3 regions of the Heyndrickxia vini genome follow, and region 2 is predicted to be linked to each of the others. Evidence: riboswitches for the same ligand, from Rfam matches in the RefSeq annotation. Region 2 holds a riboswitch; each other region holds the start of a gene.
What was found. A riboswitch is a leader RNA that binds a small molecule or an ion and turns the genes downstream of it on or off. The one in region 2 is predicted to bind thiamine pyrophosphate.
Positions count from the first base shown of each region.

Region 1: linked by a shared signal. The riboswitch ahead of I5776_RS19505 (YkoF family thiamine/hydroxymethylpyrimidine-binding protein) and the one ahead of thiT (energy-coupled thiamine transporter ThiT) in region 2 are both predicted to bind thiamine pyrophosphate.
Region 3: linked by a shared signal. The riboswitch ahead of thiD (bifunctional hydroxymethylpyrimidine kinase/phosphomethylpyrimidine kinase) and the one ahead of thiT (energy-coupled thiamine transporter ThiT) in region 2 are both predicted to bind thiamine pyrophosphate.

Region 1 covers NZ_CP065425.1:3,935,901-3,939,184, reverse strand. Annotated here, with positions in the region: gene I5776_RS19510 (amino acid permease) at 1-1,153, opposite strand, end outside; TPP riboswitch at 1,609-1,719, shown strand; gene I5776_RS19505 (YkoF family thiamine/hydroxymethylpyrimidine-binding protein) at 1,815-2,408, shown strand; gene I5776_RS19500 (ECF transporter S component) at 2,423-3,001, shown strand; gene I5776_RS19495 (ABC transporter ATP-binding protein) at 2,998-3,284, shown strand, end outside.
Region 2 covers NZ_CP065425.1:2,953,535-2,956,818, forward strand. Annotated here, with positions in the region: gene I5776_RS14800 (transglycosylase domain-containing protein) at 1-12, opposite strand, end outside; gene I5776_RS14805 (universal stress protein) at 204-719, shown strand; gene thiT (energy-coupled thiamine transporter ThiT) at 752-1,327, opposite strand; TPP riboswitch at 1,465-1,569, opposite strand; gene I5776_RS14815 (ATP-binding protein) at 1,790-2,896, shown strand; gene I5776_RS14820 (LSm family protein) at 3,081-3,284, opposite strand, start outside.
Region 3 covers NZ_CP065425.1:2,107,613-2,110,896, reverse strand. Annotated here, with positions in the region: gene I5776_RS10630 (ABC transporter permease) at 1-258, shown strand, start outside; gene I5776_RS10625 (hypothetical protein) at 344-532, shown strand; RNA gene ssrS (6S RNA) at 594-789, shown strand; TPP riboswitch at 938-1,040, shown strand; TPP riboswitch at 1,101-1,201, shown strand; gene thiD (bifunctional hydroxymethylpyrimidine kinase/phosphomethylpyrimidine kinase) at 1,317-2,123, shown strand; gene thiM (hydroxyethylthiazole kinase) at 2,140-2,949, shown strand; gene thiE (thiamine phosphate synthase) at 2,939-3,284, shown strand, end outside.

The DNA of each region.
Region 1 (3,284 bases), 980 kb from region 2:
AATGACTGGCAGCAATACCGAGCCAAAAGATAAATCCCGTTATTCCTGCTGCATTTAACAGCCACATATAAATCGCCCCATCGCCGAAAGCGGATGCCAAAAATGCGAGCATCCCCACCAAAGTTGTTGCAATAAGTGCGGCGACTGGAACTCCACGCTTATTTAACTTTCCAAAAAACTTAGGAGCTTGTCCTTCTTTTGCCATAGCAAATAAAATTCTTGTAGATGCATAAAGACTTGAGTTTCCGGCAGACAATACTGCCGTTAAGATGACTGCATTCATTAACGATGCGGCGAATGCGAGCCCAGCCTTTTTGAACACTAACGTAAATGGACTGACCATGATGTCTTCACTTTGTAGGCTTTCAGTTGTATAAGGAATAATTAAGCCTATAACTAGAATTGCAAGTACATAAAATAAAAGAATTCTCCAAAATACACTTTTGATGGCTTTTGGTACATTTTCTCTCGGATTTTCACTTTCGCCTGCAGCTACACCGACAATTTCTGTTCCTTGAAAAGAAAATCCTGCGGTAAGAAACACTCCGATAACTGCAAGTAAACCACCATGAAAGGGTGCGTCACCAATTGTGAAGTTTTTAAAGCCAATGGCGTCACCTTTCATTATACCTAATATCATTAAAATACCTACAATAATGAAAATAATGATGGTAGCTACTTTAATGAAAGAGAACCAATATTCGCCTTCTCCGTATCCTTTAACAGAAAGAATATTCAATCCGAAAATAATCAGGATAAAAAGGCCACTCCATAACCAAGATGGGCTATCTGGGAACCAAAATTTCATGACTAATGTTGATGCGGAAAGTTCCGCCGCAAGTGTGATTGCCCAGCTGTACCAATAGTTCCACCCTAATGCAAATCCAAGTGCGGGATCGATAAAGCGGGTAGCATAGGTGCTAAATGCCCCACTTGTTGGCATGAAAGAAGCAAGTTCACCAAGGCTCGTCATAATAAAATACACCATGACACCAATTATCAAATAGGCAAGCAATGCGCCGCCAGGTCCTGCTTGATAAATAGCAGATCCACTTCCAAGAAATAGCCCGGTTCCAATTGAACCACCTAATGAAATCATCGTTAAATGCCGTGCTTTTAAACTCCGTTGTAAGCCACCATTTTGATTTTCCATCTATATAAACCCTCCGTATTCCATTCATACCCTTAAATTAACCATATTTAAACAAATGGCTTTGTTAAAGTTCAATGTTAATTATGGCGCCTTGTTGATTGGAGCGGAAGGTGCGAGACTCCTGCGGGAAAAACGGTATACGGGAGACCCCGCAGCGCGATAAGCGTCGAGGAGGCTCCCGAACCGCCCGCGGAAAGCGAGCACCTGCAGCGGAAATCAACATCGAATAAAACCAATGGATATTTATAAATAAAAAGTTATATTAATAACTATATAAAGATATCATAAACCGAAAAGATTGAAAATAGAAAGCTGTATATTTTACCATGTGGATGAATTAAATTGCATGTACAATATTTTTTTAGAATAGTTATTGAATAAATGATTACAAAGTATCTTTACATACGATTATCTCTCATGTATGATTAGGGCGAATAATAAAACTGCATATGACCTATCTACACTAGGGGTGCTGAAAAAGCTGAGATGTGAACGTGGAAGTGCGTTCCGATCCCTTATTACCCGATCTAGATAATACTAGCGTGGGGAAGTGTAGTAGTATTGGTGTAAGATCATTCATTGATTTGCATCTTTTCGTATACTACTGCATCTTCCTAGAGATGCAGTTTTTTTATTCTCCAAAAAAGAGAGGAGAATGGTTATGACAGAAGTATGTGGAACAAGTAGAATTGTAGGTTTTCGTTTTTCCCTTTATCCGATGGCGGATAATTTTGTAGATATAATTTTATCTACGCTTCAACAAGTTGACACCTCTAAAGTATGGGTAAAAACAGATGATATTAGTACAGTGATTCGCGGAAAAATGGATCATGTTTTTGACGTAGCAAAAACGATCTATTTAATTGCGGCAAATACTAAAAAACATGTTGTATTGAATGGAACATTTTCAATAGGATGCCCGGGAGATTCAGATGGAGATGTGTATATGTCTGAGGACGATGTTCGGATGAATGAAGACAGAGTAAAAAATATTCATATTGAAGCACCTACACAGTTTGCGTTATATCCAATGAATAATGAAAACTATATGCAAATCATTGCAGATGTTGTGGAAATTGCCAAACAACAAAACACATTTACTGCTGGAATTCACTATGCCAGCAGATTGGACGGGGATGCGCACGATGTGTTTACAACACTTGAGCGGGCCTTTCATTACTCACAGGAAAAAGTTAAGCATGTAACAATGACAGTGAATATTTCGGCGAATAGTCCTTCGACTAAGAAGAAATAGGGGAGGGAAAAATGATGTCTAAATGGAGTCTGCGTGAAATTGTTGTGATGTCAGTGTTAGGGATTGTCTTTGCCATCGTATATTTATTATTTACCCAAGTAGGGAATATTTTTTTTGGGTTAGTTGGACCGATCGGGTATGAACCGATATTTGGGATATGGTTCATCGTTTCTATCATTGTTGCCAATATTATTCGCAAGCCGGGTGCAGCTATTTTGTCGGAAACGATTGCAGCATTTGTGGAAATCTTAATAGGAAATGCGGTTGGTCCAAGACTATTAATCTCTGGAATGATCCAAGGTTTAGGTGCTGAGGTAGTGTTTGCCGCAACTGGCTGGAAGCGTTATTCAACATGGGTGTTAATGCTTGCTGGAGTTGGCTCGGCTCTATTTAGTTTTGCATGGGGATATTTTATCTCGGGATTCGCAACGCTATCCACATCATATGTTTTATCCATGCTGGCGATACGAATGGTTTCTGGTGCGCTCCTTGCAGGATTATTAGGTAAATATATAAGTGAAGGATTGGCACAAACAGGAGTGCTTAATGGAATGCCATTAGGCAAAGAGATAAAAAAGAGAAAAGTGGCATGATTGAAATGGAGATACGGGAACCCTTATTAGAAGTTAGGAATCTTTCAGTATCTTATGAGGAGCAATCGATTATAAACAATATCTCCTTTTCCATAAATAAAGGTGAAAAACTTCTATTATTAGGACCAAGTGGCTCCGGGAAAAGTTCGTTAGCACTTTGTTTAAACGGGCTGATTCCAAATTCAATTGAAGGGGACAGAACGGGAAGTATTAAATATGTAGGGAAAGAGATTCAATCTTATGAACCGGGGCAATTAAGCAGCCGAATTGGCGTAGTATTTCA
Region 2 (3,284 bases):
TAACCATTCCATACTTTTCCCTGCTTTCAATTAGTAAAAATTAATACACCTATTTCTAACGTAAAGCATATTATTTTAGATTAGAAAAATCAATGAAAATTAATTTACTTTGTAATAATTTTGTAATATAAAGCATTTATTTGAGTGTTAATTGCAATGTATAAAGGGTATATAGTAAGTAATTTAAAGAGGAGCTGATAAATATGTATCATCATATTTTAGTTTGCTTTGATAACTCAGACGGTAGTAGAAAAGCATTAGAAATTGCGGCAAATTTATATTTATTAAATCCAAACTGTCAATTAAGTGTTGTTCAAGTAATAAACGGAACTTCCCATTCCATCGATACGCCACTGCCGGAAGATAGCTTGGGTAAGTCTGGATATACTGCTATCCCACGTTCAGATGGTGGTGTCTATGCCACACACCTTCCCCCTGAACATTCGATTCAAGAAAATACAAAACACTTTATACAAGATGATGAACCCGATCTTCATGCGGAAGTTGATGAGATTTTACAACCTAAAGGGATATCCTTTCATTTTGATACGCTTTATGGAAAGACTTCCGAGAATATATGCGAATACTCGGAGTCAAATCAAATAGATTTAATTGTCGTTGGTCAGAGTGAAGAAGGGATTTTCAAGCGGATTTTTCTTGGAAGTACTGAGGAAAATATTATTAAAAATACTACCAGAGACGTTCTAGTTGTGAAATAAAAGGTACCTAACTACTAGGTACCCCCTTTTCTTTATTTTTTTATTTGGACAAGCCTTGGGGCAATAAACAAAATCATAATGACAAGTACCGAGCTTAAGACAAAATTGATCGACATATACGTTCCGTTATAAATCAATGAATATAATGCAACCGGTTGCCCTTTAGGTGCATACGATCCGAAAAAGACAATTCCTGTGTAGAAATGGGCAAGGAAACGTAATAAACTACCGAGAAAAACACCAAAAACAGTGTATGTAATCCATCTTCCAGTATTTCCGTTTTCAATAGATGTTTTGATTTTCTTTGCAAAAACACCTGCGAAACCAATCACTGTAAAGGCGACAAAATAGTCGACAATTCCTTGAACTGGATGATAAAACACAGAAAATCCTGTTACGACCTGCAGAACACCTAATATAAATCCAGTTAGCAGCCCGCCTTTTAAGCCCCAGCGATAGGCCATTAAAAAGATCGGTATCATAGCTAATGAAACCGAACCACCTTCAGGCCAAATAGCTTTACAAATAAGTGCTGAAACAAGATCAAGCAAGTAAGCAAGAGCTCCTAGAACAGCTACTTCTACTAAAAACAAAGTTTTTTTATTCATGTTATATTCCCTTCCTTTCTTTTCGTCTGAAGAGTGACTATGCAAAAGCGTGGAGGGAATGTAAAAACAACCGTATTGCGTTTTTTACACAAAAAAAGCAATACAGGACGGTTTAAGGAAATCGCTGCATTGCTTTCTATTCCATCAAACCACAGTCCCTGCGCTAGCATTATCTAACAGGTTCATAGGGTCAGAACTCATACGTTCACTCTCAGCCGATTTAGGCTCCCCTTGTGGGAAAATATTTATTTAATAATACTAATTAACTATACTATTTTTTAAAAGCATTGACAACAAATATATCCATATTCTTAACGATAATATATATGTTCGTTTATTATTATTTTATGAGATTATAAGGACATTTATATAACTTTAACTTGGTATTGTTTAAATATTTTGATATATTTTAAATAAAGAAATTTTTGCTAATTACTATTCTGAAGAAAGTGAGGTGAGAAAGTGATACCGCTTAGACAAGATATCGTTGCATTTTTTGATAGAAATATTGATAAAATTGTTGTGATTTGGAATGAACAATTGTTAAACTCCAAGTCAAATCCTTTAAATTCCAAGTTTTTCAATAAAGATATATGCCATGATTTTTTTATTCAATCATTGTCAATATCAAAGGAGAATTTGGAACACTTTTTAAAATCCCTTGCATCTAATTTTGCTAAAGAAAAACTTGATCAAAATGTCGATTTAGGTGAGCTTACTTATAATTTAAGTATAGGTAAATCCATTATTACTAAATTTTTATATAATGATTATTTAAATTTGAACGATGTACACGCCTACATTGATAAGATTAATTATGCTTTTGATAAATTATTATTTTATGTTGTTACATATTATTCCAATGTTAAAGATCAAATCATTGATAAGAAAAATGAATACATAAACACGACACATCATGAACGTCTAACACTTCTAGGGCAAATGACATCCAGCTTTGTTCATGAATTTCGTAATCCGTTAACTTCCATTCACGGATTTGTGCAATTATTACGTTCCGAAAATCCACAATTACCTTATTTGGATATTATTTCTAATGAACTTGAGCAATTAAAATTTAGTATCTCACAATTTCTTATGCTATCAAAAAAAGAAATTGTGTCGAGTGAAATGACCTCTTTTTCATTAAATGATTTAATTGAAGAAGTCTTATCCTTTTTGTATCCTCGTATTTTAGAAGTAAATGTTGATATCCAAAAACATTATTTACATGAAATTAGTATACAAGGCTTTAAAGATGAAATAAGACAGGTACTTATTAATATTATTTTTAATGCAGTTGATGTACTTAAAAGAGTGGAGAATCCGATTATCCAAATTGAATTAGATATAACAGAAACCTCTGTCATTATTGATATCAGCAATAATGGACCAAAGATACCCGAAGCAATGGTCGATACGATTTTTGAGCCCTTTGTTACAACAAAAAAAAGTGGAACAGGACTCGGTTTGTATGTTTCCAAAAATACAATTGAAAAACACGGTGGAACTTTAACTTGTCAATCTAACGATGATTGGACTATTTTTACAATTATTTTCCCATTATTATAAAAAATATTGAATAAAGCGCATCCACCTTGTTCATCGACGTAAAAACTAGAAGGACTTTGACTGAGATAAAGAAAACACTGGCGATGTAAGGCGAATCGATGTTGACTTATCGTAGGGAAAGTCTTGAAGTTTAAGTCAAAAGACTCCCTTTTAATAAAGGGAGTCTTTTTCAAGTGGCAACGTCCTACCAGAAAAACCAAGGAAGAATCGCTAATCCAGCTATGGCACCAAGTGCGACACCCCAGCCAAATCCACCCCATCCCCAGCCCCAGCCGTACGCGTATCCTCCAAAATTCCTTCGTGGCAGCGGGTCTAGGTAAACCATCCGATTATCTACACGACGAATGATTCCTCGATGTACTCTCCCATCATGTGTTCTTATCTCAAC
Region 3 (3,284 bases), 850 kb from region 2:
ACTGTGATGGGACAATTAGCATTATTCAATATTTTTATAGGGGGAACGAAGCTAGAAACCTCACCAACTTTATATCATTCAATTACGAAAGAATGGGCGGGTTTAGTAGGACAGGCAAGGGATAATTTGTGGGGAAACCATTTCGTTCTTTTCATTCCATTAGTATGCTTACTGTTTGCGATTGTATCATTTCAACTTTTAGCCGTTGGATTGAAAAAACATTATAACCGAAGATATAAAACAAGTCAGTGGATTTAGACAACCACCCTCAATAATTTCAAAATATTATTGCACATGCATTCATAAAAATGACATGATAGCATAAAAATTAGGGGGATTTTACATGACACAAGAAAATGAACAATTAAAATATGAAATTCAAGAACTGCGAAATCAAGTAAATCAGTTATCTGCACAGGTAGAAATATTAAAAGATCAAAAAAGTCGTCCGGCATTGTCAACAGGTCTTGTCGGACAAATTGGGGGGATCTTATTAGGTGCGATTGTTTTAATAGGTATTTTTTGGAGGTAGTTTTATTATTCCAGGAAATCATTTCACTTGAAAAAATAATTATAATAAAGTAATATAACAATACAAGCTGCATTGTACGTATTGATAATAAAGTTTTAACCTTTAAGCTGTAACAGGGAGTTTTATATTGAAACTGGAATGACAAGCTTTCGCCTATATGGCATGGAAGACAAGCAAGAACGTTTCTGCAAACACCCACTTTGAGGAGTGGTGGTTTAAAACTTTCTTACTACTCATACGGCAAAGGCGGCCCTTAATTGACAACTCATAAATCAGTTTCCAGTCGGGAGCTGATTTTTTTGTGCAAAGAATAGTGTTTAGAATATTACTAATAACCAAATGTTAAATATGCAAAAATACTCTTTCTTTTCATCTAATTTATGCTAACATATACTTAAATGAATAGTTTTTCACTAGGGGAGTCTAAATAAGACTGAGACAGAGATGTTCTGGACCCTTTGAACTTGATCCAGTTTATGCTGGCGTAAGGAAGTGGGAGTATGAGAAATAATTCAATTCTGCCCATCTAAAAACTTACGATGGGCTTTTTTGTGTACAATTTCATAATTTTTTCTGCTAGGGGAGCCATAGGCTGAGAGATATCATTGATTGAAACCCTTTGTACCTGATCCGGATTATGCCGGCGTAGGGAAGCGGTCTAAATAGCTATTCTGTATATTCTAGTTACAGTTCAGTTATTGCCGCTTTCTATTGTGGAAAGCGGCTTTTTTGTAGGAAAAAGAAGAGCTTCCTAACAAAAATCAAACGTTTGGAGGAATCGTTCATGAAAACAGCACTTACAATCGCAGGATCTGATTCAGGAGGTGGAGCTGGGATACAAGCAGATATTAAAACATTTTCTTCCTTAGGTGTGTTTGGAATGTCGGTTATTACCGCAGTTACTGCCCAAAACACAACGGAAGTAAAATCTGTGCAAATGATTGATTCACAAATGATCCGTGATCAAATATCTGCTATTTTCAATGACATTCCGGTTGATGCAGTTAAAATTGGAATGCTCGGAACGGAAGAGAATGTTACCGTAGTTGCAAAGGAATTAATTACGTATCATCCGCAGCATATCATCCTTGATCCAGTAATGATATCGAAAGGTGGTCACCATTTATTGCAGCAAAATGCGATTGAAGCGTTAAAAGAAAAATTGCTGCCAATTGTCACACTAATTACACCTAATATACCTGAAGCTGAATGTTTAACAGATAGTAGAATTTGTACGATTGAAGACATGTATCACGCTTGCCTCAAATTAAAGGAACTTGGTGCTAAAAATGTTTTATTAAAAGGTGGCCATTTAGAAGGAGATCCTAATGATTTATTTTTTGACGGAAATCAATTTACATGGCTATACGGGAAAAGAATTCATACGAAAAATGTTCATGGAACAGGGTGTACGTTATCTTCAGCGATCGCGGCTTTTATAGCTCAGGAAGAAACGCTATTGAGCGCAGTTAAAAAGGCAAAAGATTATATTACGGTAGCTATTGAACATAGCCTTGAAATAGGTAATGGACATGGTCCAACAAACCATTTCTTCCAATTATATGAGCGTGCTGGACTAGTAGACAAATAATAGTGGAGGTTTTCCAATGGAAATTTCAAAAATGACACGGTTATTGACATTAGTTAAAGAAAAAAAACCACTTATTCACCATATGACAAATGTCGTAACTATAAATGATTGTGCTAATGTCACACTAGCAATCGGAGCTTCACCAGTAATGGCGACCGAAATGAAAGAGGTAGAAGAGATGATTCATCTAGCTGATGCCTTAATTATCAACTTAGGAACGATTCATGATCTTGTTTTCGAATCCATGCTGCATGCGGGAATCGCTGCTAATAAAAAAGGAATTCCAGTTGTATTGGATCCTGTCGGTGTTGGCGCAACAACTTATCGAACAGAACGATCTATGGAACTATTAGAAAAAGTAAAGATGGCAATCATCCGTGGGAATAGCAGTGAAATACATACATTAATTGGTGGTACAGGTGGAACAAAAGGAGTCGACGCGGGTGAAGGATCTGTACCATCGATTGAAATAGCTCAGCAAGCTGCCAATGCATTCCAATGTGTTGTTGGCATAAGCGGCAAAGTAGACGTCGTATCCAACGGAAGTAAGAACTATTTCCTATCAAATGGAGATGAAAAGTTAACAAGAATAACTGGAACGGGATGTATGTCTACTTCACTCATAGGAAGTATATCTGCCGTCGCATCTGATCATTTAGAAGCTGCCATAACCGGAATGTCAATTATGTCTCTTTCGGGAGAGCGTGCAACACAACACTTGGAAATAAACGAGGGAATTGGAACATATAAATTAAAGCTGATGGATGAAATCTTTCGAATGAACGAGGAAATTCTTGCTAAAGAGGTGCAAATACGTGAATGTTAATTACAATCTTTATTTAGTTACCGATGAACGAACTCCAATAGGCGAACTTTTATCAATTGTTGAAGAAGCTGTACAAGGTGGAGTGACGATCGTTCAACTTCGTGAAAAGGACACCGATGGACTCGCATTTTATAAAAAAGCAATACATCTAAAAGCGTTGTTAAAAAGCTATCAAGTGCCTTTAATCATAAATGATCGTGTTGATATTGCGTTAGCGGTAGGGGCTGATGGCATCCATGTTGGTCAAAACGATATGCCGCTTTCTGCCTTAAAGCGAATAGTTCCCCGGTCAATGATTATTGGCGTTTCTGCGCAAACGGTCGAACAAGCACAAT